3 regions of the Paenarthrobacter sp. YJN-D genome follow, and region 2 is predicted to be linked to each of the others. Evidence: predicted binding sites of a transcription regulator. Region 2 holds the regulator's gene; each other region holds the start of a gene.

The links. The regulator HrcA, encoded in region 2, represses chaperone genes, less so after heat shock. The targets are predictions, from matches to a motif close to TTNGCACTCGNNNNNNNCGAGTGCNAA.
Region 1: a site for HrcA is predicted at 2,828-2,854, ahead of HMI60_RS13815 (FmdB family zinc ribbon protein). Genes of this name have one in related genera too.
Region 3: a site for HrcA is predicted at 6,104-6,130, ahead of HMI60_RS09785 (Hsp20/alpha crystallin family protein). Genes of this name have one in related genera too.

The regions. Positions count from the first base shown of each region.
Region 1 covers NZ_CP053549.1:2,978,860-2,989,685, forward strand. Annotated here, with positions in the region: gene HMI60_RS13795 (hypothetical protein) at 1-335, opposite strand, end outside; gene HMI60_RS13800 (GNAT family N-acetyltransferase) at 466-1,092, opposite strand; gene galU (UTP--glucose-1-phosphate uridylyltransferase GalU) at 1,098-2,033, opposite strand; gene HMI60_RS13810 (5-formyltetrahydrofolate cyclo-ligase) at 2,133-2,747, shown strand; gene HMI60_RS13815 (FmdB family zinc ribbon protein) at 2,915-3,187, shown strand; gene HMI60_RS13820 (RcpC/CpaB family pilus assembly protein) at 3,258-4,046, shown strand; gene HMI60_RS13825 (DUF4011 domain-containing protein) at 4,061-8,221, opposite strand; gene guaA (glutamine-hydrolyzing GMP synthase) at 8,383-9,972, opposite strand; gene HMI60_RS13835 (DUF3817 domain-containing protein) at 10,082-10,582, opposite strand; gene HMI60_RS13840 (SURF1 family protein) at 10,579-10,826, opposite strand, start outside.
Region 2 covers NZ_CP053549.1:775,225-784,810, forward strand. Annotated here, with positions in the region: gene HMI60_RS03620 (PhoH family protein) at 1-588, opposite strand, end outside; gene HMI60_RS03625 (GerMN domain-containing protein) at 964-1,839, shown strand; gene HMI60_RS03630 (16S rRNA (uracil(1498)-N(3))-methyltransferase) at 1,855-2,616, opposite strand; gene dnaJ (molecular chaperone DnaJ) at 2,619-3,746, opposite strand; gene hrcA (heat-inducible transcriptional repressor HrcA) at 3,797-4,804, opposite strand; gene HMI60_RS03645 (DUF3097 domain-containing protein) at 5,037-5,888, shown strand; gene HMI60_RS03650 (DUF4870 domain-containing protein) at 6,018-6,431, shown strand; gene hemW (radical SAM family heme chaperone HemW) at 6,503-7,732, opposite strand; gene lepA (translation elongation factor 4) at 7,733-9,586, opposite strand.
Region 3 covers NZ_CP053549.1:2,067,709-2,078,534, forward strand. Annotated here, with positions in the region: gene HMI60_RS09745 (hypothetical protein) at 1-351, opposite strand, end outside; gene HMI60_RS09750 (MarR family winged helix-turn-helix transcriptional regulator) at 438-866, opposite strand; gene HMI60_RS09755 (SRPBCC family protein) at 866-1,282, opposite strand; gene HMI60_RS09760 (hypothetical protein) at 1,358-1,942, opposite strand; gene HMI60_RS09765 (uridine kinase) at 2,213-2,908, shown strand; gene HMI60_RS09770 (UDP-glucose/GDP-mannose dehydrogenase family protein) at 2,917-4,302, opposite strand; gene HMI60_RS09775 (glycosyltransferase family 1 protein) at 4,299-5,468, opposite strand; gene HMI60_RS09780 (MerR family transcriptional regulator) at 5,631-6,074, opposite strand; gene HMI60_RS09785 (Hsp20/alpha crystallin family protein) at 6,213-6,635, shown strand; gene HMI60_RS09790 (J domain-containing protein) at 6,863-7,261, shown strand; gene HMI60_RS09795 (hypothetical protein) at 7,258-7,635, shown strand; gene HMI60_RS09800 (DUF6350 family protein) at 8,352-9,686, shown strand; gene HMI60_RS09805 (hypothetical protein) at 9,711-10,160, opposite strand; gene purN (phosphoribosylglycinamide formyltransferase) at 10,172-10,741, shown strand; gene HMI60_RS09815 (MFS transporter) at 10,800-10,826, opposite strand, start outside.

The DNA.
Region 1 (10,826 bases), 2.1 Mb from region 2:
CGGAGTATGCCGGAAACGATTGCCGTCACGAGCAAGGCAAGTCCGGACACCGCCAGTGTGAGCCGCGCGTAGCGGATGGTGAACGGAGTGCTGGACGACTTCCCCAGGGACGGCTCTGACGCGCGGGATTCCTGGGGCGACGCCTGTGCTTTGCTGTGCATGGTCTCCATCGGTTTCTCCTGCTGAGGTGCCAAAGTCAGTACCACCCCTGCCTGCGGTTCGTCTGGTTCGTCGTCGAAAGCCTCTGCTGGAACAGCGGCCGCTTGGACTTGTTGCCGCCTGTTCCGAAGAACGTACGGCGCCACCCAGACCATCCACAGCGCGACAGTGACCACGAGTATCACTGAGCTGCTGAGAGGGAAGTCCACATTCAAAACCGTAGAAGCAAATCACCGGGGGTGGCGGCATTGCGGCCGGTGTGTCGTGGTCGAGTCCGCAAATGACTGGAGATAAAGCTGAAAAGCCCTATGACCTGCCCGTTTGTCCTTTGAGCCATCTGCGCAAGAGACCCTCCGGGACTTCTTCGGAGGTCAACGCGAAGGAGCGATGGTCAGCCCACTGTCCGTTGATGTGCAGATACCTTTCCCGGTACCCTTCGTCGCGGAATCCGAGCTTTTCCACCACGCGCAGGCTGGGCCCGTTTTCGGGGCGGATATTGATTTCCATCCGGTGCAGACCCAACACAGTAAAGCAGTGGTCGGTGGCCATGGCTACAGCTGTGGGAGCGATCCCGCGCCCGGCCCGGTCTTTGTCCACCCAATAGCCAAGCGTGGCCATCATGGCCGATCCCCACACAATCGACGAGACCGTCAATTGGCCAACGATGGCGGGCTCCCGCGCGCCTGCCGTGCGTTCAACGATGACGAACGGCAATGCGGTGGACTGACGGGCCTGCTCGTTCAGGGACGAAACCATTTGGCGGTAGCTGGGGAGGCGGCCACCCGGAGCCGGGTTGGACGCCTCCCACGGTGCCAGCCAATCACTGTTCCGGGAACGGACCTCGGACCATTCCCGCTTGTCGCGATAGCGGATGGGCCGAAGGGCCAGGTCTCCGCACTCCAGCGTTACCGGCCAGATCGCAGACCCGTACATCCGTGTTACTGGGGAAGCGTGGCGGTGAAGTTCGGCAGCCACTCGCGCAGCTCAGGACCAAGGTCTTCGCGTTCGCACGCGAGCTCGATGCACGCCTTCAGGTAGCTGAGCTTGTCGCCGGTGTCATAGCGGCGGCCGCGGAACACCACGCCGTACACGCCATAGCCTTCGCCCTCGCCCGCAGCCAGGACCTCAAGCGCATCGGTCAGCTGGATTTCGCCACCGCGGCCGGGGCCGGTCTGCTCCAGGACTTCGAAGACGGCCGGGTGCAGCACGTAGCGGCCAATCACGGCGAGGTTTGACGGCGCCTCTTCCGGCGACGGCTTTTCCACCAACTGCTTGATACGGACGTAACCGTCCTCGCCGATATCCTCGACGTCGGCGCAACCGTAAGCGCTGATCTTGGAAGGCTCGACCTCGATCAGGGCTACCACGGAACCGCCGGTCTTCTGCTGGACCGCAATCATTTCGCTCAGGAGGTCGTCGCGGGCGTCGATGAGGTCATCGCCCAGCAGGACGGCAAAAGGCTCGTAGCCGACGTGCTGCTTTGCACGAAGGACTGCGTGGCCGAGGCCGTTCGGGTCGCCTTGGCGGACATAGTGGATGTCGCCCAGGTTGGTAGCCGACTGAATCGCTTCCAGCTTGGCGGTGTCGCCCTTCTCAGCCAGGGTCGCTTCAAGCGCCGGAACACGGTCAAAGTGGTCTTCCAGGGCGCGCTTGCTGCGTCCTGTGATCATGAGGACGTCGTGCAGGCCAACCTTCACCGCTTCTTCGACGACGTACTGGATGGCGGGCTTATCGACCACAGGCAGCATTTCCTTCGGCATCGCCTTGGTGGCGGGAAGGAACCGGGTACCAAGACCCGCTGCGGGGATGACGGCCTTACGGACAGCGTTGTTATCGAGAGTCACCGGACTAATGTAACGGAAGGAAGAGAGCATCAGCTAAACCCCCCGCCGCGCGGGCCGTACATTTTATTGCCGGCAACACACAAGGAAACACTTTAACCGGACCCGACGAACCCCCAGGATTGGATACAGATGGCGTCGAAAGAAGACATCCGCCGCAACCGGCGGCTGTACAGAAGGGCCCTGACACCAGGGCAAATCGCTGATGCGGGCGAAGCGATAGCCCGGCACGGTTCCTCGTGGGCCAGCTCCGTCACGTCCGGAACACCGTCGTCGTTCGCGGTGTACGTGGGAGTCGCCTTCGAGCCGCCCACCATGCCACTGCTTGAAGCCCTCCACGAAGCGGGCCATGAAGTCCTGCTCCCCGTCTGCGAACCGGAACGGCAACTGAGTTGGGTGTATTGGACGCCGTCCACGGTCTTCACAAGGTCCGCCTACGCTCCCATCGACGAACCCACCGGTGAGCGCCTGGACAGTTCAGTGGTCGCTTCGACGGCCGGAATCTTCATGCCGGCCACCGCAGTGGACCGGGACGGGAACAGGATTGGCCAAGGCGGCGGTTATTACGACCGGCTCCTGCAGGGCCTGGACGCGTCCGGCCGGCGGCCGCCCACCATCGCGGTGGTGTACGACGACGATCTGTTGCCTTCAGGCTCCATACCCGCCGAGGCCTTCGATCGCCCGGTGCGGGAAGTGCTGACACCTTCGGGCGTTGTGGTTCTCGACAACGCAGCGGAGCCCGTCTGACTCCCGGTCATTTCCGGCGGGTTCCGGTTGGTGAGCTCCGGCACAAGTGCTGGCACACCTCAGGGGGACGGATGATAGAATTGGCACTCAGGCCCTGGGACTGCTAATGCGGAAGTTATTCGGCACGGCGGAGCAGGACCTGAACTTTGTCCTAAAGGAGGAACTCAGTGCCCACATACGCATACGCCTGCAAAGACTGTGACCATGCCTTCGACATCGTCCAGTCCTTCTCAGACAGCTCCCTGACAGAGTGCCCTGAATGCAAAGGCACGCTGCGCAAGAAGTTCAACAGCGTGGGCGTCGTCTTCAAGGGCTCTGGTTTCTACCGCACTGACTCCCGTGACGCCAAGGGCAGCACAGTATCCGCTGCGCCCACGTCACCGGCTGCACCCGCAGCTGCGGCCACGCCCGCTCCCGCACCGGCCGCCGCGGCGAGCTAGCTCCGGAACTTTTCCACATAGGCAACCCGGCCCCTGTTAGGCGGCCGGGGCTGCTGACTACCGTGGCGGCATGTCACACTCCGCCCGTAGCGCCTTCCTTGCCCATGCCGAGCGTTCAGCTGGAACAGCTGGACATGAACGGTTGCCGTACCACCCCTCGCCCTCCCCCAGGCGCTTTCCAGGGGGGTTCGGCCGTGCGCGGCGCAACGGACCTCCAAAGCGAAAGCCCACACTCAGGGCGTGGCTTTCCCGCAACCGGCGGCTTTGCGTCGCGCTGCTTCTATGCCTTGCTGCCGGTCTGGCGGTACAGCAGCTGACGCCTGCGTCGGCCGCCCGGGTCAGCGTCCTGGTCGCAGCCCGTGATCTACCGGCCGGCGCGAGCCTGAAGGAGTCAGATTTCACCAGGGTCGATGTCGCAGCCGAGCTGGCCATCTCCGCGTGGGTGGATGATGTCGCGACCCTGGTTGGGCGCCAGCTGGCCTCGCCTTTGGGCAAGGGACAAACACCCACGGATTCAAGCCTCCTGGGCCCTGGCTTGCTCGCGGGCACTCCTGCAGGTTCCGCTGCCGTCCCCCTGCGCATGGCAGATCCTTCTTCCATCCAGCTTCTGTCGCCGGGGCAGCTGGTGACCGTTGTCCTCACAGCGTCCGGCAGTTATGACGAATCCCGCCAGAGCCAGGTTTTGGCTGGCCCTGTTCCTGTTCTCTGGACTTCGGCCCAGGGCGGCAAGGCCGGCGAATGGCTTGGCACCAGCGATACAGAAGGGCTGGTGGTGGTCGCTGCCAACCCCCAACAAGCAGAAAAGCTTGCCGGCGCATCCACGCAAGGCAAGCTTTTCTTTGTTCTGGTCAGCCCATGAAGCTGCTCAATCGCTCATCCCCAGTGCGGGGGCTTCTGTTCCTTCAACCACTGCTCGTGGTCATAGCCTGCTTCATCGCCCCATCTGCGGGGATCGTCCTCCGCGGCCTTGGTGGGGAGGATGCCGCCCGAGCTGTGCTTGGCAGCCGTCGGCTCGGCGGCTTTTTCAGCTGCCGTGTTGTCCGATCCACTGTTCTCCCCGGCAGAGCCGTCGGTGGAACTATTTCCTTGTTCCGTCATTGGTGCTTCTTTCCTGTCCCCTGTCTGGTCCCGCGTCCCCTTGGCATCCTCCTCGGGTTGGTGATCCGGGCCGGTGGCCGGGGAACGGGTGAACACAGGCTGAGCCTTGTCCAGATTCAATTGTTCAACATCCATGTCCAGGAAGCCATGTTGAGACGACTCGGCAGCCTTCGGAATGTGGTTTTCCAGTCCAAGGTAGGAACCGATGCGATCGGCGCAGGAGGACGGGTCTGTGAAGACTTCGATCGTCCACAGCGACATATAACGCCACCCCATGCGCTCCAGCAGTTGAGGCCGCAGCCGGCTGCGTTCACGGACACTCATGCGCCGGTATCGTTCCGTGCCATCGGACTCGATGGCTACGGGCGTGGGAATTTCAGCACCTTCCCTGCCAATGGTGTGCACAGGATCAGCGGCTGCGGCTATGTCCAGCACACCGTCGTAAAGGTGCCAGACACGGGCGCCGCGGGCACGCAGTCGTTCGCCAAGATCCGCCACCAACGGGTCCTCGCCAAGTGCTTGCTCGCTGGCAACGGCACGGGAAGCCGGGGTTCCGAGATTGCTGTTCCCCGAGAGCTCCCTGTCCAGCAACTCGTAGAAGTCCACTGCGCCGTGTGCCAGGCGATCGAGGTCGAGGTCCTCGGGCCGGAAGCAGCTCAGGACGTGCATGGAGCGCCGGGCCCTGGTCATGGCCAAGGCAAAGCGGTTACGCCCGCCCTCAGTGGACAGCGGTCCAAAGGAGTGGAGCGCCCGGCCATGCGGGGTGCGTCCATACCCGAGGGAGAAGATCACATGGTCCCGCACCAAGCCCTGCGCGCGTTCCAGATCCACCACGCGGAAGGATTCGGGGCCGGCGGCGAAGAAGGAAGACAGCAATGGATGGTTCGGCAGTTGAAGCCTGATGGCCTCGCCGATCCTGGCAGCGTGGCGCAGGCTTGCCGTCACCACAGCCAAGCTGGTGCGGGGACGCAGCGTGGCATGTTCAAAGACAAGATCCACCACCCGGTTGACCTCAGCAGTGACGGACTCGACCCCCTCGTGATCGGCGCCCGGAAGGCCGGTGCCGTCAGGGATATACTCCACAAGGATCGAGCGATCCAATCCCGTAACCGAGTTGCCGTCGGGCAGTCGCTTCAGGCCGCCGTCGTAGTAGTTCTTGCTCAGCTGCAGGATCAAGTCTTCATCCACTGCCCGATACACCCAATTCAACTGCCACGATGGCAGGACCCTGGCCAAGGCCTTGAAGGCACTCTCCACAGTTTCGTGGCTCGCGACTCCGGCAACCGGGGGTTCGACGGCCACGCTGAAGGTCCGCGCATTGGCGATCTTCGCGTCGCCGAAAGCAACTACCTGCCGTGCGCGGGCGATCGCGGGAAGGACCGCTTGCAACGAGGTGGACTCAGCGTCGATGACCACGACAGCATCAAACTTCTGCTCAGCCGGCAGGACGCCGGTCAGCAGGTACGGGCTGACCGACCACACCGGGACAAGCAACGGCACGAGGTCCGGGGCTTGGGCGCTCAGCGCAGGCAGGGTAACCCGGCCGTCTTTCAGCAAGGCCCGCAGCAGTTCAGCCTGGCGAGGGTGCTCCACCAATCCCTGGCGCCACCTTTGGGCAAGCTGCCAGCGGAGCCGCGCAGCACCGCTGGCGATGTGGGCTTGGTCAGCAAGCCGGAATTCAGCTTCGAGGCGCCTCAGGGAGTCGCCGTCGGACATCGCAAGATAGTCGTCGCCGCTGATCATTGCTTCCAGCGCGGACTGCCACCAAGCCAGGTCCAGCTCCGCGGCCACCGAGGACGCAGGTACCTCCCGCTCCGCCAGATCCGCCAAAAGCTCCCCGAGGCCGTGCTCGCGCATTTCTTCAATGAGGAGCGTGCGTTCGGGCAAGGTTTCCAGCGTGGCGGTGTCGGCTACGAGCTGTTCCAAGCGTTCCGTCAGCTCCGCGTAAGGCGTACCGTGGAGCGAGCCTCCGGCCGACGTGTGTTTGAGCGCCTCACCGAGGCGCCGCAGTTCAGCGTCCAGCTCCCGGTACAGTGCGCCGAGGTCGGCCAGGCCGGAAGGAACGGCCGGGTGCCGCTGCGTAGTGGCGTAACCGGCCCACAACGCACGCTGCTCCTGGACAAGGACCAGCGAGCTGTGGAGATCGGCGATATGAACTCCGGGCCGCACATACTCCTTGGCGACCCGCCGCAGCCGGGACCGCTGCATGGAAGGCATCTCGATGTTCCGCTCGCGGCGCCACGCAGAACTGGCCGTCGCGGAGATCAAATCGTGAACCGGACGGTCAAAGATGTCCGGCGTGAACTTGTCCAGGCTCTCGCGCACGGCAATCAGGAGTTCGAGCTGCGCGCCCCACTCAGTAAAGGTTTCTCCCAGGCGGATCTCAGCGTGATCGGACACCTGTTTCATGCGGTCACGAAGGACAGGAAGCTTCTCAGCCGCCAAGCGGGCAAGCTGCTGCGCTTCCTCGGTTTCCTTGCGGGTGACCAATCGGGCACCGTACCAAGGGCTGTTGGTCGAAGCCCGGCTGAAACTGCCAAGTTCGGCAGCGCGACGGAGCCGGGCCGCCAGCTCTTCCCGGTCCTTGATGTTGTCCAGGACACTGCGCTTCAAGCGAACTGTCGTGGAGGGTGCCGGATGGATCGAAGTCAGTTCAGCAAGTGACTGCATGGCCTGATACGGCGAGCATCCCCATCGTTCGCGCACGTTATGCAGGGAGGCGACATGGTCCATGAGGGCGTGCCGATGCCCGGTCAGTGTCTGGTGAAGGTTGCCGAGCTGGGGCTCAAGAGCCTTCTCGTTGCGCATGATGGCCCGGACCAGCTGGCCCTTGAGCTGCTGGGGGGTGGTTCCATTGCCTGGCCGGAAGAGAAGCGAATCCAGCCCCAGTGATTCGAGGTGCGCGGAAAGCCCGGCAAGGCTGGACTGCCTGTCCCCCACCACCAGGACCGACTTTCCTTCGCACACCAGTGCGCCAATGGCGTTGATGGCAGTCTGCGTTTGACCGCTGCCCGGGGGTGTGCTGACCACCAGGGAGTCTCCAGCCCGAACGGCGTCAACCACGTACTGCTGGTCCGTGTCGGCGTCGAGCAGGAGCAATTCTTCGGCCGGGTCACGGAGGTCCAAGCTGGGGAACCTGCCTGCCTTGATGGGTTCCGGCTCGATGTCGCCACCGTTGGCCGCCGTCGCCAAGGCCGCCACGGTGGGGTTGTTCAGGTTGATCCAAGGATCATCCAGGTTGCCCGACAGATCGGCCAGGGTTGTCACCAGGAGATTGAACTCAACCTCAGCGCCATGGATCGGCTGAACCAGCGTGGACAGGCGATCCAGGACGGGTTGCGGATCCAAACGTGCGGTGTTGTAAGCCATTCGCGCCACGGCATTGACGTCAAAGACGATGCCATGGACGGTCTTGAGGTGACGCACCAGGGCGGGGTTCATCCGGGCTTGCTCAGTGAGCTGAAGTTCGAAGTCGTCCTCCCCCGGCCGGACCGTCAGGACGATGGACGTGAGCATCACGGGTGCGGAGACGCGCTGTGGCTTGCCGCCCACCGCAGAGGTCCACACCACGGTGCCGGCAGAAAGATACCCGGCTTCGATACCGCGGTCGTTGCTGAGCTCGAAAATCTTGGATCGGATATTGCGCGCCGCACGTGCCGCGACCAAGTACTGCTGGCGGTCCCTGATGAGCGTCGACAGGCGCGTCCGACGCCCTGCCAGCAACTGCGCCAGCCCCGAAGGGTGCGCGTTGCTGAGGTCAATGGCGCCTTCGGGCGTCTTGACGAAACGCAGCATAGTGTCTGCCCCGGTGACGGGTTTGAGACCAGACAGCCATTTGCGGAGCTCTTCGGAGCCCTCTTCCTGGCCTTGACCTACTGACACAACTTCTGCCTTCTTTTCTGTACTAGCTTTAGACGCCTTGGACCATACCGGCATACTTTCGAGGGTAGCGGGAATCCACGGCGAGCCCGCTCCGCAACGCTGTTCCGACGCGAAATTGCCCGGTTTTCACTGCAACATGTCAATCGCTCACCGGCGGGGAACTGCCGGAAAAGCACAGTGGCCGGCTTCCCGATGGAAGCCGGCCACTTAGAATGCTATTCCCACTCGATGGTTCCCGGTGGCTTGCTGGTGACGTCCAGCACCACGCGGTTGACCCCATCGACCTCGTTGGTGATGCGGTTGGAGATGCGCGCCAGGAGGTCGTAGGGCAATCGCGACCAGTCCGCCGTCATGGCGTCTTCGGAAGACACCGGACGCAGCACGATCGGGTGGCCGTACGTACGGCCGTCGCCCTGCACGCCAACGCTGCGAACATCGGCCAGGAGGACAACCGGCATCTGCCAGACGTCGTTGTCGAGGCCAGCGGCCGTCAGTTCGGCGCGAGCGATGGCATCGGCCTTGCGCAACAGATCGAGCCGTTCCTTGGTCACTTCGCCCACGATGCGGATACCCAGGCCGGGGCCGGGGAACGGCTGGCGGCCTACGATTTCCTGCGGCAGACCCAGCTGCGCGCCTACGGCACGAACCTCGTCCTTGAACAGGGCGCGAAGCGGCTCAACCAGCTCAAACTGCAGGTCGTCGGGGAGCCCACCGACGTTGTGGTGGCTCTTGATGTTTGCAGCACCCTCGCCACCACCGGACTCGACGACGTCCGGGTACAGCGTCCCCTGGACCAGGAACTTGATCTTCTCGCCTTCGGCAGCAGCCTGGGCAATAATGGCCCGCTCTGCTTCCTCGAAGGCGCGGATGAATTCGCGGCCGATGATCTTGCGCTTGGTTTCGGGATCGCTGACGCCGGCAAGAGCCGACAGGAAGCGTTCCTGCTCGTTGGCAACGTACAGGTTGACACCCGTGGCGGCCACGAAGTCACGTTCGACCTGTTCCGCTTCGCCTTCACGGAGCAAACCGTGGTCTACGAAGACACAGGTGAGCTGGTCGCCGACAGCACGCTGGACAAGGGCAGCGGCAACTGCGGAGTCGACGCCACCGGAAAGGCCGCAAATGACCTTGGAGTCGCCAATCTGCTGGCGGATGCGCTCCACCTGCTCTTCAAGGATGTTGCCGGTGGTCCAGTTGGGGCTCAGACCGGCGCCCTTGAACAGGAAGTTCTCCAGGACATGCTGGCCCAGAACGGAGTGCTTGACTTCCGGGTGCCACTGCACACCGTAGAGGCGCTTCTCATCGTTGGCGAAGGCAGCCACGGGGGCGCCGGCCGTCGTTGCCAGTACTTCGAAGCCCTCGGGTGCCTCGTGGACGGAGTCGCCGTGGCTCATCCAGGTGTTCTGGGACGCCGGGACGCCGTCGAGAATGGAACGTGCATCGCCCACCAGGAGCGCCTCGGTTGCGCCGTACTCACGCAGCCCGGTCTGGGCCACTTTGCCACCCAGGGCGTTTGCCATGGCCTGGAATCCGTAGCAGATACCGAAAACGGGAACCCCGGCCTCGAAGAGGTCGGCGCCTACGAACGGTGCGCCCTCAGCGTAGACGCTGGAGGGCCCGCCGGAAAGGATGATGGCTGCCGGGTCTTTGGCCAGAAGCTGCTCGGTGGTGAAGGTGTGCGGAACAATTTCCGAATACACATTTGCTTCACGGACGCGGCGGGCAATCAGCTGCGCGTACTGGGCACCGTAGTCAACAACCAGCACCGGCTTCTGGGAAGTCTGGGGTGCGGTGGGAGTAGTCACCAACCAAGACTACTTTGCCGGACCGCCCCCGCGCACGTTGACAAGGGCGGCCGGAGGCCAAAACGGGCACTCCCGTTAGGCATCTCACATCGGGAACGACCAGTGGCGCCTAGTAGCGCTTGGAAGCCTGGGGATTGGCTGCCAGTTCTGCTTCCACCTGTGCGTGGAACTTCTTCTCCACAATGAAGGACAACAGCGGAATCACGCCGCCCAACGCCAGCAGGACCATCTTGGAGAACGGCCACCGCATCAACGACCACAAGCGGAAGTTGGAGACGAGGTAAACCACGTACATCCAGCCGTGCACGATCAGCACCGTGGTGGAGATGTTGAATCCACCAATGACGCCCTTGGGCTCGGATTCGGCAAAGCCAAAGCCAAAGGGCTGGCCCGTCACGGCGTTGGTCCCGCCGGCGAAGAGTGAAACACCGAAAACGTACCGGGCGATCAATTCAGCGCACAGCAGGAGCAGCATGGCACCAGTCAGGTAGGCCATGACTTTGTAGAACTTCAAGGCCGAACGGATCTGCGCTTCCGTCCCGCCGAACCGCCGCTTTTTGGGCTTCGGTCCTGACTGCTCAGGCTGGATGGCAGGTTTGGGCTCAATCATTGCTGCACCTTATGTTCTGGGTCGGGACTTGAAGGTTCGGTAGTTGCGGGCAAGGCATGGGGGTCTTCAGGAAACTCATCGTAGTAGTCGTCGTCCTCGTCGTCTTCGAGGTCCCGGCGGTAGTCATCACGCACCAGCCGCCACCAGATAAAGACGGAGAATCCGGCGAACACCACCCATTCCACGGCGTAGAAGAGGTTCAGCCAGTTGATCTGCTCTGCCGGTGGCTGCGGTGGAATATTGA
Region 2 (9,586 bases):
CCCCGCTTCAACGGCGGGCCGCGTCAGGATGATCCGGCTGACTTCCTTCATTTGGAGCGCCTGGACGGCCTTGGCCATGGCCAGGTAGGTCTTGCCCGTACCTGCAGGGCCAATTCCGAAAATCACCGTGTTGTCGTCAATGGCGTCAACATAGTTTTTCTGGTTCAGCGTCTTGGGCCTGATGGTCTTGCCACGGCTGGAAAGAATGTTGTGGGTCAGGACGTCCGCGGGGTTTTGCACAGACTGGGTCCGCAGGAGGGACACCAACTGCTGGAGCACATCAGGCGTTACCAATGTCCCCTTCGCCACAAGACCGCGCACTTCCTCAAGGAGGCGCATGATGCGGGGAATGACGGTTGCGGGACCGGTCATGGAAAGCTCGTTGCCCCGGACGTGGAAGTTGACGTCCTGGAACTGTTCCTCGATGTACCGCAGGGCTTCATCGTGGCTGCCCAGCGAGTGAACCATCTGGTCGGAGTTGTCGAAGGTGACAACCTCCGTGCGCGTGCCCGGTAAGGTGTGCGGGAACTCGGTGGTCGACTGGTTCCCGTTTCCGGTCCTGAGCCGCCCGTTCAAAGATTCACTCATAGTGCTGGCCGTACGGCCTGTTCTCCTCCGGTTGATCGTATGACGCAATCCTACGCCAGCGCGGCCCGGGATGAACCTCGCCAATGGTCCGGATCACTGCCGCCGCTGCACTGCTGACATTTTGTCTCAACTCGGCATCAAGCCGGTATCAATCATGTTTCAGTTGGCCGGCGTCCGCAGAAACCCGGCCGGACGCCGTCGACGATGTGCCAAGCTGGCATAGCGGGTGGTCGAGCCCCCGCAGTTCCGACCCCAGCGGCCCGCCCCATAGGCGGCCGCGTTTTGCATCGTCAGACAGGAAACGCCATCACCGAGCCAGCGAGCAACGGAAGCGGCGCACGCAAGCGGACCAAGTCCGCCGTCGTTGCGCCGGCGATGCTTGCTGTCATGCTGCTCACTGGTTGCATCGCCAACGGCGGAGGGGGCAGTCAGGCGACACAGAGCTCGCCTCCGATGACGGTCCAGGACGCCCCTGCGAGCAACGCACCACTGGAAACGACGCAGGCGTCCACCAAGATTCCCGTCTACTGGATCGGGCGGAGCAAGGAGGAGGTCTACCTCTACCGTGAGTTCCGGGACATTTCCGGTGACGGCAATCCTGTGACGACGGCCCTGCGGATCATGATGGCGGAAAAGCCCCTGGATCACGACTTCTTCACGCCCTGGCAGGAACCAGGAAGCCTGGCGACCTCCATCTCGGGGAAAAACGTGATCACCGTTGATGTGTCCCGCGACGCCTTCAACTCAAACCTCGATGCCGGGATGGCGCAACGGGCCATCCAGCAGCTGGTTTACACCGCGTCGGCCGCGGCATCGTCCTCCGGACTCATCAACTCCGGACAGCAGATCCAAGTGGTCATTCTCGTTGACGGACACAAGGACTACATGGCGTTCGGGCAAGTGAAACTTGGCGAACCCATGACGCGTGATGCTTCCTTGGTGGCGCCGCTGTGGATCATCGATCCGCAGGAGGACGTGTCCCTGCCCCCTGGTTTGATCAAGTTCAACGGGCGCACCACGGACAATTCACGGCCCATCAGCTGGCAGATCCTTCAGGACAACGGCAAGGGTGAGAAGTCGAGCCTGCTCACGGGCCAGACCAAAGCAACCGGCGAACCCGGGCAGTATGGTCTGTTCAGCTTCGGCGCGACACTGAAACCCGGAAAATATGAATTGCGGGTAACCGAGGTCGACGATGCCGGCAAGGCCATCGAATCGAGCACGGACACCCGGTTGTTCACCGTGGCCTGATTCGACGTTCGCCGGCTACCAGCGACCGAGGACGTCGCTGGCCAGGACGACGGCGGCGGGTCCCGCCGTCGACGACCGCAGGACATGGTGACCCAAGAGGGCCGTCACGGCCCCTGCATCGCTAAGCCGCGTCACTTCACGCGGCGAGATCCCGCCCTCAGGCCCCACGATCAACAGAACCTCACTGGGTGAAGCGCCGTTGACATCCAGCCTCTCCAGGACCTCCCGTAGAGGGTTTTTGGCGTCCTCGTGAAGAATGACGGCCAAGTCGGCCTCGGCAACGGCTTTCACCAAACCGCTGGAGTCGACGATCGGGCGGACTGGTGGTACCCAGGCCCTGCGCGCCTGTTTTGCAGCCGCGGTGACCACTGACTCCCATTTCGCATGCGCCTTGGCTGCCCGCTCCGCTTTCCAGCGCACGATGGATCGCTCCGACTGCCAGGGAATCACGGCATCAATGCCGAGTTCCGTTGCCGTCTCGATTGCGAGCTCGTCGCGATCACCCTTGGCCAACGCCTGAACCAGTACCAATCGAACGTCCGGCTGGGCTTCGAAGACGATGTCGGTGGCGGTGACCGTCAGGGCACCGGGCGCCGCTTCGGCGACCACTCCAGTGAGACGGGCACCTGCGCCGTCGGCGATGTCAACGGATTCACCGACGGCCAAGCGCTTCACCGTCACTGCGTGGCGGGCCTCCGGACCCTGCAAGACAAAATCAGTACCGGGCGCTACGTGGCTGAGGCTGCCGGCCGGCGTAAAGAAAACGGGGTTGCTCACTGCTACAGGTTACCGAGCTTGTCCCGGAGCTTTGCGAACATGCCACCACTGGCCACCAGTTTTCCTTCGGTGAACTGCTCGCCGCGGAGCTTGGCAAGCTGCTGGAGGAGTTCTTCCTGTGCATGGTCCAGTTTGGTAGGTGTTTCCACATGCAGGTGAACCTTCAGATCGCCGCGGCCGTAGCCCCGCAGGTGCGTTACGCCGAGGCCACGAAGGGTGATGACCTCTCCGGACTGCGTGCCTGCCTTCACTTCGATGTCTTGTGCGCCGTCGAACGTCTCAAGCTGCACGTCGGTCCCCAAGGCAGCAGCCGTCATGGGCACGCTGAGGGTGGCGTGGAGGTCGTCGCCTTCGCGTACGAACGTGGAATCGTTGTTGACGCGGATCTCCACGTAGAGATCACCGGCCGGACCACCTGCGGGTCCTGCTTCGCCCTGGCCGGACAGCTGGATTCGCGTACCGGTAGCGACGCCGGCGGGAACCTTGATGGTGAGCGAACGGCGGCTCCTGATGCGTCCCTGGCCGTTGCATTCGTTGCAGGGATCCTTGATGACGGTGCCGAAGCCTTCACAGGAACCACAGGGGGCGGTGGTCATGACCTGCCCCAGGATGGAGCGGACGGCGCGCTGAACCTGGCCGCTGCCACCACAGATGTCGCAGCGTTCAGGGTGGGTTCCCGGGCGGCAGCAGCTGCCGTCGCAGGTGGGGCAGACCACGGCTGTGTCCACTTCAAGCTTCTTGTTGACGCCGAACACGGCATCCTTGAGGTCGATCCGAACGCTGATAAGGGCGTCCTGGCCACGTCGTACGCGGGAGGCGGGCCCTCCGTGTCCACCGCCGCCGCCAAAGAACGTGTCGAAGATGTCCTGGAAGGCGAAGCCCTGGCCGGCGTAGCCGCCGCCGAAGCCGTTATCAGTGCCGTTCTCGTTGCCCGTGGCATCGTAGACGCGGCGCTTCTGGGGATCTGACAACACTTCGTAAGCGTGCGTCACGGCCTTGAACTGCTCCGCGACATCTTCACCCGGGTTTACGTCCGGGTGGAGTTTCCGCGCCAACTTGCGGTACGCCTTTTTGATCTCTTCCCCGGTGGCTTCCGGCGAGACTCCCAAAACGTCATAGTGGCTGCTCAAAGTCGGTATCTCTTCCTGGTTGTACTGCGGATGTTTTCCCGGGCCGGTGTTCAGCCGCCGAGAATGCGGGAAAGGTAACGGGCCACGGCACGAACTGCTGCCATGGTGGTGGGATAGTCCATGCGGGTCGGTCCAAGGATTCCCACCTTGGCGCCGGAACCGTAGCCGGTGGCCACTACAGAGGCCTCGGCCAGGCCGTCGTACGGATTCTCCCGGCCAATGCTGACTGTCACGCCCCGGGGATCGTCTCCCATGTCCGACAACAACCGGAGCATGACAACTTGTTCCTCAAGGGCCTCAAGCACGGGACCGATGCTTAGCGGGAAGTCAACGTTGGAACGTGCGAGGTTGGCCGTACCGGCCATCAGAATGCGTTCCTCACGGCTGGTGTCGCTCAGGGATTCCAAGCCATTGGCCAGCCTTTGGGCGAGGGCACGAAGATCCGGCGGGCAAAGGGCCACCACCGACGGTAACACCTGCGGCAGGAGTGCCAGCTGGGTGCCGGCGATGCTGCCAAGGAATCGTGACCTCAACAACATCAAAGCCTCGTTCCCCACGTCCGAACCGGCGTCGATGACTTTTTGCACGACGCTCCCGGTGTCCGCAATGAGGACCACCAGCACCTGTTTGGGGGCCAGCAGAACGAACTCCGCGTGGCGGACCAATGCGCGGTGCGAGTGGGGATACTGCACGACGGCGACCTGGTTGGTCAGCTGGGAGAGGAGCCGTACTGTGCGCTCAAGAATGTCATCGACGTCGTCGGGTCCTTCAAGCAGCGAATGAATTGCCCGACGCTCGGCGGCGGACAACGGCTTGACCTGGGAGATGCGGTCAACGAACAGGCGATAGCCCTTGTCAGTGGGGATTCGGCCGGCGCTGGTATGCGGGGCGGCAATGAGACCTTCTTCTTCCAGGACAGCCATGTCATTGCGGATGGTGGCACTGGAAACACCCAGGTGATGACGCTCAACGAGGGCTTTCGATCCCACCGGCTCCCGGGAATGCACGTAATCCTCAACGATGGCACGCAGCACTTCCAATTTGCGTGGCTCACTCATTGCTACACCTCCTGACGACTGCCATGGTCCATGGGACCGGTCCCCGCGGGACCTCCAATGGATCACCGCACACTTAGCACTCAACATGCCCAAGTGCTAACAAGTCTAGTATGAGCCACCACGTTGTTAGCATTGAAACCGTCCGAGGACTGCATCCAGGGCGGCGTCCCGATACCGGCGGACGGCAACCCGCCCCTGTCCCCTTTCACATCACCACAGAGGTAGGAATTCCTTGGCTTTCGACAATTGGGGCCCGCAGGACCTGACCGCTCCAGCCAAACGCCAGCTCCCTGAGGTGCCGGTGCAACGCGGCATGGTCCTCGAAGACGTCCAGTCAGGATGGGTGGGCGAAGTCACCCGGGTGGAAAAGACCGGTGGCATGCACATCGTGTCGCTCGAGGACAGGCGCGGTAAAACGAAGTCGTTCCAACTCGGGTACGGATTCCTTCTCGAAGGACAAGCGATCAGGTTGATGCCTCCGGCCCCTCGCCGGCCCGCTTCAGCGGTTCAGGCGAATCGCACGGCCTCGGGTTCGGTAAAGGTCCAGGGGCAACGGGCGCAGGTCGCGAAGGCCAGCCGCATCTGGGTGGAGGGCAAGCACGACGCTGAACTCGTGGAGAAAGTCTGGGGTGACGACCTCCGTGTTGAAGGAATTGTGGTGGAACCGCTCCACGGCGTGGACGACCTCAAGTCCGCCATTGCCGACTTCCGACCCGGTCCCGGCCGCCGCCTTGGCATCCTGGTGGACCACCTCGTGGCGGGCTCAAAGGAGTCCCGGATCGCAGCCGAGGCCATGACTGTCCCCGGCGCTGCAGGCAACGTCCTGATCGTGGGCCACCCTTATGTGGACGTGTGGCAGGCCATCCGGCCGAAGGTCCTGGGCATCGAGCAATGGCCTGCCGTTGCCCGCGGCACTGATTGGAAGACCGGGATTCTCACGGCCTTCGGTTGGCCCCACGAAACAGCGGAGGACATCGGGCTGGGCTGGCAGCGCCTGCTGGGCGCAGTGCACAGCTATGCGGACCTTGAGGCATCGTTGTTGGGGCGTGTGGAAGAAGTCATCGACTTCCTCACCGTCCCGTAGTCCACGGTCCGGATCATCAGGATCCGGCATGCTTCCGGGGCGTTGGTCCCGGGAAGGACGCGCGGCCCGGTATTCTTGGACAGCAACACAGCAGCATCTTTAAAGCATTTAAAGCAAAGGGAAGACACCGTGGCAGATAACGCTCCTGAAGAACCGGGCAGCGCCGCAGGCCGGCCCCAGTACCATGGCGCCCCTGCCAACGCACTCCCGTTGACAGCCAGCGAGGACAGGCAGTGGGCCACTTTGGCCCACTTCGGCGGCATCCTTGGATGCTTGCCGGCTCTCCTGATCTACCTGATTTTCCGCGACCGCGGGCCGTTCACAGCGCAGGAATCCAAGGAGGCACTGAATTTCACGTTGCCTCCCACCATTGCCGCCGTCTTGGCCAACATCCTTGTCCTGCTGCCGGTGGTGGGAAACATTTTTGCCGTCATTGCCACGGGTATCTGGGTGGCACTGACGTGCTTCTCTGTTTCAGCGGGCATCCGGGTCAACCACGGCCAGCCCCACCGCTACCGTTTCAACCTGCGCTGGATCAAGTAGGACCCCGATCCGCCCGATGAATCCGGGGGGTCCGGGGGGTACGGTACCGGGCTGTCAGTCCCAGGCGAAGGTCAGTCCGGCAGGATCCTGCGGACTACGGCATCTGCGAGCAACCTGCCCTTAAGGGTAAGAACCAGTCGTCCCTTGAATGCCTGAACCGGATCAACCAGTTCGTCAGCAATGAGGCCCGCCATCGCGTGGCGCCCAATCGCATCCAGGGCATCTACGGCAAGGCCCGTTCCGAGCCGCGCCTCCAGCATGATCCGCTCGACTTCCCGGGTGCCGGCGTCGAGGGTTTCGCGCCCTGCGGCAGGTGAGGTCCCTGCCCCCAATCGTGATGCGTAGGCCGTGGGTTGTTTGACGTTCCACCACCGGACACCGCCCACGTGTGAGTGCGCGCCGGGGCCGATTCCCCACCAATCGTCTCCGCGCCAATACGCGAGGTTGTGCTTGCACGCCTGATCCGGAGTCCTCGACCAGTTGCTGACTTCGTACCAGTTCAAGCCGGCCGAGGAGATCATCTTGTCCGCCAGTTCATACTTTGCGGCGTGGTCGTCGTCGTCGATTCCGGGCACCTGGCCACGCTTGATCTGCGCGGCAAGTTTGGTGCCATCCTCGACTATCAATGCGTAGGCGCTGATGTGGTCCGGCCCGTACGAGAGCGCCGTCTTGAGTGAGAACTCCCAGTCCTCCATGGACTCCCCTGGTGTCCCGTAGATAAGGTCCAGGCTGACGGAGAGGCCTGCTTCGCGGGCCCATTGCACCACCAGCGGCACCCGGCTGGGAGTGTGGGTGCGGTCCAGCACTTTCAGCACGTGCGGAACCGCAGACTGCATGCCGAAGGACACGCGGGTGAAGCCCGCGTCGGCAAGCACCTTCAAGGATTCGGGTGTTACAGAGTCGGGATTGGCCTCGGTGGTCACCTCAGCGCCGGGCTCCAGGCCCCAGTAGCCGACGGCGGCGCGCAGGATCTCTGCGAGATCCTCCGCAGGCAGGAGCGTGGGCGTACCGCCACCAAAAAATACTGTGCTTAGTGGACGATGCGGAAGGCCAGAGGCCTCAAGGGTCGTCGCCGCGAAAGCGACTTCGGAAACAGCCGTGGAAGCATAGGCATCCTGCGACGCTCCCCCGCCGAGCTCCGTGGCGGTGTACGTGTTGAAGTCGCAATAGCCACACCGTACGGCACAAAACGGAATGTGCACGTAGAGCCCGAATTTGCGTTGTTCGACGTCGTCCAGCACCTGCGGTGGCAATAATCCATCCGCAGGTGCCGGATCGCCCAAAGGAAGGACGCTGGGCATTTACTTCTTGGCCTTGTCCTTGGACTCGTCGGTCGTCAGTGCTGCGATGAAGGCCTCCTGGGGAACCTCAACGCGGCCCACCATCTTCATGCGCTTCTTGCCTTCTTTTTGCTTTTCGAGCAGCTTGCGCTTACGCGTGATGTCACCGCCGTAGCACTTGGCAAGAACGTCCTTGCGGATGGCACGGATGCTCTCACGGGCGATGATGCGGGAGCCAATGGCTGCCTGGATGGGCACTTCGAACTGCTGCCTGGGAATAAGTTCGCGGAGCTTTCCGGTCATCATCACACCGTAGGCGTAGGCCTTGTCTCGGTGGGTGATGGCGCTGAACGCATCCACTTGTTCACCTTGTAGCAGGATGTCGACCTTGACGAGGTCGGCGACCTGTTCGCCGTCGGCCTTCCAGTCCAGCGAGGCGTAACCGCGGGTCTTGGACTTCAGGAGGTCGAAGAAGTCGAACACGATCTCGGCCAGCGGGATCCAGTATCGGAGCTCCACGCGGTCCTCGGACAGGTAATCCATGCCCTTCATCTGGCCGCGGCGGCTCTGGCACAGTTCCATGATTGCGCCAACGAACTCGTTGGGCGCCAGGACCGTGGCAGAGACCATCGGCTCGCGGACCTCGGAGATCTTGCCTGTGGGGTACTCGCTGGGGTTGGTGACGTGGACGACGCGCTTGTCTTCCAGAGTGACCTCGTACTCCACGTTCGGAGCAGTGGAAATGAGGTCCAGGTTGTATTCACGCTCGAGGCGCTCACGCGTGATTTCAAGGTGCAGAAGCCCCAGGAAGCCCACACGGAAACCGAAGCCCAGCGCAGCGGAGGTCTCGGGCTCGTACACCAGGGCTGCGTCGTTGAGCATGAGCTTTTCGAGCGCATCGCGAAGGACCGGATAATCCGTGCCATCCAAGGGGTACAGGCCCGAGAAGACCATCGGCTTGGCATCTGCGTAACCGCTGAGGGATTCCGACGCCGGCTTGGCCAGGTTGGTGACGGTGTCGCCGACCTTGGATTGACGGACATCTTTCACGCCGGTGATCAGGTAGCCCACTTCGCCAACGCCCAAGCCCTTGGAGGGCGTGGGCTCCGGGGAACTCACACCGATTTCGAGAAGCTCGTGCGTTGCACGGGTAGACATCATCTGGATACGTTCGCGGGGATGCAGCATGCCATCCACAACACGGACATAAGTCACGACGCCCCGGTAGGTGTCATAGACCGAGTCGAAGATCATGGCCCGGGCGGGAGCGTCAGGATCGCCTACGGGGGAAGGCAAATCGCGGACGATCTTGTCCAGGAGCGCTTCGACGCCCACGCCCGTCTTGCCGGAAACCTTCAGAACGTCCTCCGGGTCCCCACCGATGAGGTTGGCGAGCTCAGCCGCGTATTTCTCGGGCTGGGCCGCAGGGAGGTCGATCTTGTTCAGGACCGGAATGATGGTCAGGTTGTTTTCCATCGCCAGGTACAGGTTGGCAAGGGTTTGGGCCTCGATGCCCTGTGCCGCGTCGACCAGCAGAACCGCGCCCTCGCAGGCTGCCAGGGACCGGGAAACCTCGTAGGTGAAGTCGACGTGACCCGGAGTGTCGATCATGTTCAGGGCATAGCTGGTGCCGTCCAGTTCCCAAGGCATGCGGACAGCCTGGGACTTGATGGTGATACCGCGTTCGCGCTCAATATCCATGCGATCCAGATACTGGGCCTTCATGTCGCGTTGCTTAACGACGCCGGTGAACTGCAGCATGCGGTCGGCCAGGGTGGATTTACCGTGGTCAATGTGGGCAATGATGCAGAAGTTCCGGATGATGGCCGGATCTGTTGCGGCGGGCACCGGTGCGGTGCGGGCCATGGGAGACAC
Region 3 (10,826 bases), 1.3 Mb from region 2:
GGCGAGGGTCATGGCAAGGGAACACATCACCGCCAGCACGGCGGGAGTCTCCTGGAAGGGAACAACCAGCAACGGACTGAGCATCATGGCGTTGCCGAATCCGGACGCCGCAAACACTCCCGCTTTCAGCAGCAAACACCTCAACGGGTCCATTACCAAGGCGGCTACCGGCGCCACCACACCCAATGCCATGGTGAGCACAACCGCGGTAGCCCGCAGGTCCGCGGGATCAAGTACCTTCAGGCCTTCCGGGGGTGGAGCCATTCCCAGGAGGGTAGCCGACACCGCAGAACAGACAGCAACGATGCTCGTGAGTATTCGAAGGGCTGCAGGGTAGAAGTGCGTAATCACTGGAAAATCCTCGTCGTTCGTCGGCCCTACCCCCGGCATAGGGGTAGTGCGACGAACTGCGGACCCATGACGCGAAATACCGCCGGCTAATCCTCCGGATGCGCCAACCGCTTCAACAGGGGGACCATGTCACCGCCGGAAGCAGGTCCGAAGAAGTGGGCATCGGCGAGTTCAACGGCGGCAATGGCAAGCGGGGCCAGCTCTGCCCCCGCCGCTGTGACTCGCAGCCGCTTGGACCGCGTGTCCGCAGGGTCCACTTCGCGCTCGATGAGGCCCTTCTGTTCCAATGTGCGCAGAACCTGCGACGCCATCTTCACATCGGTGCCGGCCTGACGGGCTACGGCCAGCTGATTGGGATGGCCGCCCTCTTTGTTGAGCCACCAGGTGCACGCCAACAGGACGAACTGCACGTGGGTGATGCCGTGCGGGGCCAGGGCCGCCGCGACCTCACGTTGCCAGCGAAGAGTGGCGTGCCACAGCAGGAATCCTGGACTTTCGCCGGGGCTGAGCGGCATCAGAGCTGTGCGTGTTCGACGAGGGAAGCCATAGTCTCGGGCCAATCTGCCGTGATACCAGGTCCAATCCCGGGACCGATATCGTCTGCCCCGGCGCCGGAGATCTCCATCCGGTAGGTAACCCGGACGCGGCCGCCGTCGAGCTTTTCGATGCGGTGGGTGGTCCGCAGCAGCAAGCCGTCGAATCGCGCTTCGTCAACGAAGAGCTCACCCGGCACCACCTCGGCGAGCTGCAGCGCGATGGGGTCCTCGCCCGGAGGTGTCATCAGGATGGTCGCGCCCTCAGCGAAGGGGCCGTCGATCTCGATCCGCTCGATCTCGGCGTTCCAGTCGCCCCAACTTTCGACGTCGGCCCACAGGCGCCAGATGTCCTGTTGTGCCGCGCCGGTCTCAACGCTGTGTTCGTAGTCCCACATGGCTGCCTCCTCTGGAAGATGATCTATGTACAGACTATCTGTGCATAGATCATCTTGTCCATGGAGCGCGAGGATTTACTTTTCGCAGCCGATGCCATCGTGGTCGTTGTCCAGGCCGTAGATGTCCGAACCGATCACAGTCACAGGGCCTCGGACGTATGAGGGACCGTTGCCTTTGCCGCCAGCGCAGTCGACGTCGGAGTCAATCGGCACGCAGGCACCGGCATAGTTCGGGTCGCATTGGCTTTGTGCCGGCGCGACGGGAACCGCCTTGGGTGCCGCGTTCGCGGCCGCTTGGTCGGCTGCAGCTTTGTCGGCCGCGTCCTTCGCTGCAGCTGCCTGGTCGGCAGCCGCCTTGTCTGCGGCCGCCTTGTCCGCTGCTGCTTTTACCGCTGCGGCTTGGTCAGCTGCCGCCTTGTCTGCAGCTGCCTTATCCGCCACTGCCTTGGCCGACGCGGCACGCTGGTCATTCAGTGCCTGTGCTGTGGCTGAATCCAACCACGTCAGTTTTCCGGTCTGATCAACGGCGCACACGTACGTCTCGCCTGCCAGAACCTGGGTCTTTTTCTCCGCAGAACAGGACGTGCCCGAGATCTTGCTGGGTGTTGGCGTGGGCTTTGGTGATGCGGTGGTGGCCGGCGACCCGCTGGAGCTGCTCACTGAGCTGGCAGTTCCAACCGGTGCGCAGGCCGTCAACAGAATGAACAGTGATCCCATGGCCGCGATGCCAAGTGCTTTGGGCCGAGTACTCCGGCTGGATGCTGACTGTTTTTCGGCGCGCGAAAATTGTTTTTGCAACGTAATGCCCCCTTTTAGTGCGCCGATGCGATGGCGCGTGCTGCGACCATAACACCCGCCTTAAGGGCGGGAGTGAAAAAGTCGCATATTACGTGCCACATGGCTGAGCCTGGCCTGTGCAACCATGGGTGGATGCTTGGGGAGAACGAGACCATGGGAAAGGCTGGGCTTTTCCGTCTCTTGGCAGCGGACTTGCAGGCACTCGGGGCTGGACGGCAGCTCGTTGGCATCGACGGCGTGGATGGCAGTGGCAAATCAACCTTCGCCGAGGGGTTGTCGGAAGCGCTTACGTTGTCCCAGGCCCGCCCGGTCCTGATTATTCACGTAGATGATTTCCTCAATCTTCAGGAAGTCCGACACCGCCGGGGCCGGGCATCGCCCGAGGGATTCTGGCTGGACACATATGACTACGACGCGCTCGAAAAGTACGTCCTCACCCCGCTCGGGAAGGGCGGCGACGGCGTGTATCGTCCGGCAGCTGCGGATGTCCGAAAGGATGTGCCGCTACACCCCGAACCCCGGAAGGCGCCGTCCGATGCGATCATCCTGGTGGAGGGAATGTTCCTCCACCGCGACCGGATGGCCGGCCACTGGGACTACTCCGTTTTCCTCGATGTTCCCTTCGCGGAAACGGCCAGGCGCATGTCCGTCAGGGATGGCAGCAACCCGGACCCTGAACACCCCTCTATGCGCCGCTACGTTGGTGGGCAGCGGCTCTACTTTGAAGAGAGCCGGCCATGGATGCGCGCCTCACGGGTTGTCGACAACACTCTTCCCGAACAGCCGCGGCTGCTGTCTGCAACAGAGGCCGCACAGCGGCAGCGCTGATCAGCCGGCTACGCCCGCGCGTGCCGCTTCCGGTCGGCACCGCCGGTGGTGCCTTCCTCGTCGACAACCACTGACGCGCCCGTACCCAAGCCGCGCACCGTCCACCCGGCGCCCCGCCAGGCCTCCGCGTCCAAGACGTTTCGAGCGTCCAGCACCATCCGGCGTCGTACCAGTGAACCGGCAACAGAGGGCGACAACGCGACGTACTCGTCCCATTCGGTGAGCAGCAGCACCAGTTCGGCGCCATCGAGGGCGCGTTTGGTGGAGGCCTCGAAACGGATCTGCGGGTAGCGGATCCACGCGTTGTTGATGGCTTTGGGGTCGGTGACGGTGACGTGGGCGCCGGCGTCGGCGAGTTGCTGGGCGACGTCCAGGGCGGGGGAGTCGCGGATGTCGTCCGTGTCCGGTTTGAAGGCGGCGCCGAGGATCGTGACGGTGCGGCCGGAGAGGAAACCGCGGCACATTTCGCGGGCCACCTCCACCGCGCGGGAACGCTGGTCCAGGTTCACTGAATCCACCAACGCCATCCACTCATCCACGGACGGTACGTCCAATTCACGCGCCTGGGCCCGGAAGGAGCGGATGTCCTTGGGCAGGCAGCCGCCACCGAAGCCGAGCCCAGCGTGCAGGTAGCGGTTGCCGATACGAGGATCCAGGCCCATCGCCTCACTCAACTCACTCACGTCCGCGCCCGACGCGTCGCACAGCTGGGCCATCGCGTTGATGAAGCTGACCTTCGTGGCCAGGAACGCGTTCGACGCCGACTTGATCAGCTCCGCAGTCGCGAAGTTGCAGACCAGCCGCGGGATGCCGGCGCAGATCAGAGGTTCGTATACCGCATCCAGCACGGCGGTGACGGGCGCGCCCGCAGCGGCGCCCTTGCCACCCGGAACCCCATACACCAGCCGATCGGGCACCAGCGAGTCCTTCACCGCGGTGCCTTGCCGCAGGAACTCCGGATTCCAGCCGAGCAGGACGTCAGAGCGTCGGGTCAGCACCGTGCGAAGCGTTTCCACCGTGCCTACCGGCACAGTCGATTTACCGACGACGGCGGCGCCCTTCGCCAAGTGCGGCAGGAGGCTCTTCGTGGCGCCCATCAGGTACGAGAGGTCCGCGGTGTCCGAGGTCTTGGACTGCGGGGTACCCACGCAGAGAAAGTGCACCTGCGCGTCCGCTGCAGCCGCGAAATCCGTGGTGAACAAGAGCCGGCCTGTGGTGCGGCCATCCTTCAGGAGCTCATCCAGACCCGGTTCATGGAACGGGGCCAGCGCCTTGTTGAGCTGCTCCACTTTGGCGGCATCAACGTCGATGCCCACCACGGTGTGGCCCATGGACGCCAGAGTTGCAGCGTGGACTGCCCCGAGGTAGCCGCAGCCGATCACGGAGATCTTCATGAGGAGGGTCCTTTGCTTGAGGTGAGTTCCGAGGGGCCGGTTGTTTCGCTGGGCACGCCGGAGATGACTTCGTTGTAATGACGGACCAGCTCGGCGCTGAGCACCGGCCACGTCCGGCCCTGGACCGAAGCGGCAGCTGCCGTTGCGAACGCGCGGCGCTTGGCGTCGTCGCCCATTAGGTCCTGGACGTAGGCGCGGAGCTGGGTGAGGTTTCCGGGCTCGTACAGCCAGCCGGTGCGGGAGTTTTCCACCAGGTCCAAGGGGCCGCCGCGACCCGTGGCCACCACCGGAACGCCCGACGCCATGGCTTCCTGGATGGTTTGGCAGAACGTCTCGAACTCTCCGGGGTGGACGAAAAGGTCGAAACCGGCGACGGCCTCCGCCAGGGCTTCGCCGCCGAGGAAACCGGCGAAATGGGCGTTGGGAAGCGCGGCTTGGAGAGCTTCGCGCTGCGGGCCATCGCCGACGACGACCAGCTTGGTGTTCGGCACATCCGCCAGCACGGCGAGATCCTCCACCTGCTTCTCGACGGCGAGCCGGCCGACGTAGCCGATGATGCGCTGACCGTCAGGTGCTACTTTGCTGCGCCACGCCGTCGAACGTTTCGCGGGATTGAAGCGCGCGGTATCCACACCGCGCCGCCACATGTCCACGCGAAGGATGCCGCGTCCGCGCAACTGGTTCAGCGCGAACGTGGACGGCACCAGCGTCCGGGTGGCCAGGAGGTGGATGTTGTCCACGCGGTTCCAGGCCCAGTTCTCCAGGAACGGCACGCCATAACGGCCCGCGTAGCTGGGAACTTCGGTTTGGTAGATCGCGACCGTCGGGATGCCGAGTTGGTGGGCGGCCTGCACGGCGCGCCAGCCGAGGACGAAAGGGGAGGCGAGGTGAACGACGTCGGGCGCGAAATCGGCAAGGATTCGCTTGACCCGATTCACACCACCCAACGCCACCCGCACATTCGTGTAACCGGCCAGCGGCACGGAGGGAAGCCGGTGCACATACGCGCCCTTCTCGACGCTCGAAACATCAGTGTCCGAGGTCGACGGCGCGATCACCATCACCTCATCCCCGCGCTCCTGCAGATGCTCCAGCACCCGCAGTATCGAGTGGGTGACCCCATTCATCAGTGGCAGGAATGATTCGGCGACGATTGCGATCCTCACGCCTTCAACGGTGGTCGCGGCGGGTGGCTTACTGGGTGCGCGGGGGTGGCCTGTGCGGGAAGAGTGGGTTAACAGGTGGGTTGGGCTGGTCTCCGACTCGCAGCAAGCAGGGGGAGTCTTGAAGAAAACACTCGCACTGGGAGTAGGAATGCCGGAAGCGACTTACTGATGTTCGGCTGGTCGCCCACCCCGCGCCCGCTTCAAATCCTTCCGCAGCCCACGGTTGTCCGCGCGGAGTTCCTCGTTGTGCTCACTCAGCCCACGGTTGTCCTCGCTCAGCCCGCGGTTGGCCTCCTCCAACTCCAGTACCCGCTTCACACCGGCCAGGTTCAGTCCTTCGTCCAGGAGCACCCCGATCCGGCGCAGTGTGGTCAGGTCGTTTTCGCTGTAGCGGCGCGTGCCGCCGTCGGTCCTCTCGGGGGTGAGCAGACCCTTGCGCTCGTACTGCCGGATGTTCTGCTGCCCGGTTCCCACCAGTTCCGCGGCAACTGAGATCGCATAGACCCCTTGCGTGTCCCGGCCACCATCAGTGCCGCCGTCGGACGCTGGGGTGGGCAGGCCGCCGTCGTGCTCCTGGGCAGCAGTCGCGCGATCCGAAACCGCCATTAGAACCTCCGAAATCTTCCAAAAAGCTACTTGCACCACTCTCTCACCAGTGCTATAAAAAATCTATACCAGCCAACACAGATCGAACAGGCTGGAACCTAACAGAATCAGCATCAAAACCAAAGGAGTGAGAACCCAATGCTGATGCGCACTGACCCGTTCCGCGAATTCGACAGGCTCGCCCAACAGGTTTTTGGCACAACAGCACGCCCGGCCGGAATGCCGATGGATGCATGGCAGGAGGACGGACAATTCGTTGTTGCCTTCGATCTGCCTGGCGTAAGCCCTGATTCGGTGGAGTTGGATGTCGAACGGAACGTCCTGACGGTAAAGGCAGAACGGAAGTCGCCCGCGGGCGAGAACACGGAGATGATTGCCGCCGAGCGCCCGCAGGGTGTCTTCAGCCGGCAACTCATCCTGGGTGACACTTTGGACACCGATGGCGTCCAGGCCAGCTACGACGCCGGGGTACTCACACTCCGCATCCCCGTCGCCGAAAAGGCCAAGCCACGGCGCATTGAAATCACCTCCAATGGGCAGAGGCAGGAGATCAACGCATAATCCAGTCCGTCCTGCCGGAAGGCTCACCCGGGGGTGGCCGACCGGCAGGGCAGCGACCGGGAACGACGGAGGCGGCCGCATCGGAAAAGTCGGGCGCAGGCTTCGTGCCACGTCACAGCGTTTCTTAGCGCACATGAAAGCGACCCCCGCCCGTCGTCTCCCGATTGATGGCCCCCGGCCCAGGCCGGGGGCCATCGCCTGATCCGCAGCATGAACCGGAACCCGCAGTGAGTACGCAACCCGACTACTACGCCACCCTCCACGTGCCGCCGGACGCGACGGCGCGTGAAATCACCCGCGCCTACCGCGCACTGCTGCGAACCCACCACCCGGACACCCGCCAAAAGGTCGACGACGGCGACACCACCTCCGCGGCCGACCTCCAGGAACTGCACGCCATCATGCAGGCGTACGTCGTGTTGTCGGACCCAGGAAAGCGGGCGGCATACGATCGGGCGCGGCGGAGTGGATCCATTGTTGGTGCCGGCGGAACACCCGTGAAGGTCCGGGTGCACAGGCGCGAACCACGGCCTGGGACGAGCGGCGAGCAGTCACCGCTCACCTTTGGGCCCACCCGTTGGGAACCTTCGTCCAGAAACCTGAGAACACCAAGGAGTAATCCATGAGTGCTTGGCGTCCGTATGACGGCCACATCATCCCCGCGTTCTACGAGCGGTTCGAACAACGCTGGGGCAGGGGGACAGCGCCGTTCCTGGACCCGGAAGTCCACGAACAACCCCTTCCCCGGGCGCAGTGGATCAACCCGGACACCGGTGCCGCGGTCGCCGTCGTCCCCATCTGGACCGACGATCCAGAGCATCGCTCCTTCGGGGTGTTCTATTTGCCGCCGGCAGGTGACATCTGGATGCTGCGCCCCGGACCCACCACGTTCGTGGAACCAAAAGGAGGCGCCAACCAGGAGCAGGTGACACTTCGCAACGACGCCTTCAAGAAGGCCGTCAATCATGCCAAGGAGTTCATCTACGGCCCGCAGCTGTGAGTGAGCGTTCGAGCGTCTTGTGGGTGGCCGCGAGGGGTTAGGTCTCGACCCAAAGGTGTGCTTGCAAAGTGCCGAGAGCCAACCCCTCGGCGAGGTGAGAGCCGACGCCGCTGCCAGCTTTGACCGTTCATGACGCGCAAACCGATAGCAGCCATGGATACGCATTGACGACACCCAAATTTGGGTGGCATCAATCCGTTTGCGTGGCACAGGTCGGGAAGGTTGGCGCAGGGCAGGTTGGGTGGCCGCCCCAACCCGGCCGCCCGCCGTCGTGGTTTCCGCGAGGGGCGAGGTTTCGACCGAAAGGTGCGCCCCCAAAGTGCTGAGAGCCAACCCCTCGGCGAAAGGTGCGCCCCCAAAGTGCTGAGAGCCAACCCCTCGGCGAAAGGTGCGCCCCCAAAGTGCTGAGAGCCAACCCCTCGGTGAAAGAGCGCGTGGGCAAAAGAAGGCTGGTGCAGCCTGGGAAAGAATTCCAAGGCGGCTGCACCAGCTGCTAGTACGACTTTCTGTTAAAAGTTGTGACACCTATCCATTGGCCGCTCCTAGTTCCCGGCTTCGGTTTGTTTCCGGGCTTCAATGTCAGTCAGGGGGTGGTGGTCTGCCCCGGGAGAACACCTCCCATCTTACGGCGGCCAGCAGGAAAAAGCGCTGAAATTCGCGGTATTTCAGGGGCGCCTGACGGGGGAGAGCGGCTCGTCGTGGCACGATTGAACACGATGAAACTGCGCGCTGATCAGACCGGAAACCGTGGCCTCCCTATGCCCCTTTGGCTGCAGGGCGGGTTGGAAGCGGCCCAGGCAGCGTTCATTTCGGCCATTGTTGTGGTGCTTCCGCTCGTCGGAGTGTGGGCTACAGACGGTTTCCAGGACCGCGCCGTGGACACCCTTGCGCGGCTGGGCGGCCAGGCCTGGTTGCTGATCCACGGGGTGCCGCTGGAACTGGCTCACGTAAACGTTGGCGCCGCGGCTGCGCAGCCGGGGTCGGGACTGTTGTCTTTGATTCCGCTGGGTTTGACCCTCATCCCGTTTCTGCTGGCATGGCGTGCCGGCCGTCGCTTGGCCCGTGCCTCCTACACCGATCAGCTGTGGCAGGCGTTCCTGGGCGCTTTCGTTGTGTACGCGGCGTTCGGCGCAGCCACCGGATTTGTGTGCCGCACACCCGAAGTAGTCATCAATCTGTGGTTGGCCATGTCCATCCCCTTGATCTCGTTCGGCCTGGGCATGATCGTCGGCGCCCGACGCGAGGCCGGTTCCTGGAGCCGCCTGATCGGTGTCGACGCCGTCGCCTGGCTCTCCAAGACCAGCCAGCATTCACGGTGGGCCGGCTCGTATGTCGGCTCAGCACTGAAGGCCGGTTTCGTGGCCGCGATGGCCGCCGTGTGCCTGGCAGCCGTGCTGTTGGCTGTGACCATTGTGTGGCACTGGACGGACATCATCGCAGTCTACGAAGGCCTGCAGGCCGGCGCCTTGGGCGGCGCTGTGCTCACGATCGCCCAACTCGGCTTCCTGCCCAACCTGGTGATCTTCGCTTTGTCGTGGTCCTCGGGAGCCGGCTTCTCACTGGGCATCGGCTCCACCGCGGGTCCGCTGGGCACTTCCGTGGGACCACTTCCGGCGGTCCCGATCCTGGGCAGCCTGCCGGCTGGGCAATTGGATTTCGGAGCCATGGCGCTCGCGTTGCCGGTAGTGGCAGGCATCCTGGCCGGCTGGTGGTTCCTCCGAGAGGGCGAAAACCACTTTGACGAGTGGCTTTCCATCAAGATCAAGGCCCGCTGGTTCACGGCCACCGTGTCCACGCTGTTCCTGGGCGCTTTCATTGGTTCCGTCGCGGGCCTGCTTGGTGGCGCACTGGCGTGGGTCGCGCGCGGTTCTGCCGGCATAGGGCGGCTCACGGAAATCGGGCCCCACCCGCTGTGGACGGCAGTCTGGCTGGCTGCGGAAGTGGGTATCGGCGTCGTGATTGGCTACGCAGTCGGGCCCTGGCTGGAACGCCGCCAGAAGCTGCGTGAGGCCAATCTGGACGAGGCAGCGTACGACGACGAGCACGCCTGAGCGCGCAGGTCCGGTGGTGCTGGGCTACCTGAGCGAGCCCGGCATGGACTTCTCAAGTTGCGTAAGGCACTGCGTCTTCGCGGACTCCGTAAGTGCTGACCGGGCGCAATCCTGGTACGTGCTGACCTGCTTGAAGAAAAGGGCCGACGTCAGGATGAGCAGGCACATAACGCCGGTCACCACCAGGCCTGAAATGGTCCCGAAGAGAATCAACCGCGGGTGCTTGTACTTGACGGTCCGCACCAGAACCGCGATGCCCAACACCAACGCGGCCAGCGTCAGAATGGCACTCAACCACACGTAATTCACGTTCAGGGAGAACACAAAGAACGCGCCCAAAGCCGACAAAAGGAAAGCGCGGAAGAGGTTCTGGGTCACGCCGAGGGCGGACTTTTCGGCCTCGGAGCGAGGTTGCTGGCTCGGCCGGGGGCCGACGTCGGGATTCATGTTTTCCAGCCTACGCGAGCCGCCCATAAGCTAGTGCAATGCGCATTGTTGTCCTTGTCTCCGGTACCGGTTCCAATCTTCAGGCTGTCATCGACGCCGTGAAGTCGGGTGAACTGGATGTCGAGATCGCCGCTGTGGGCGCTGACCGTCCCGATACCTACGGTGTGGAGCGCTCTGACGAAGCCGGCATTGAGACGTTCGTGGTGAACTTCAACTCGTTCGAAACCCGCGCGGAGTGGGATGCTGCCTTGCGGGACAAGGTCCTGTCCTACAGCCCGGATGTTGTGGTCTCCTCAGGATTCATGCGGATTGTCAGCGCGGACTTCATCGACGCTTTCGGCGGCAAGTACGTCAACACGCACCCGGCCCTGCTGCCGGCCTTCCCGGGCGCCCACGGTGTCCGCGACGCCATGGCTTACGGCGTGAAGGTCACAGGCTGCACGGTCCACTGGGCCGACGCCGGTGTGGACACAGGGCCCATCATCGCGCAGGAAGCTGTATCAGTGCTTCCGGACGACACCGAAGAAACCCTGCACGAACGCATCAAGGTAGTGGAGCGCCGCCTCCTGGTCCAGACCCTCGCCGAGCTCGCCGCCGCAGCCAACTGAGCCGGCCCACCCACGGGCGCCCACCCCAAGGGCGCCCACCCCTCGCTGGCTAAACGGGCTAGTCGAGGATCTGCTGTTTGGTTTC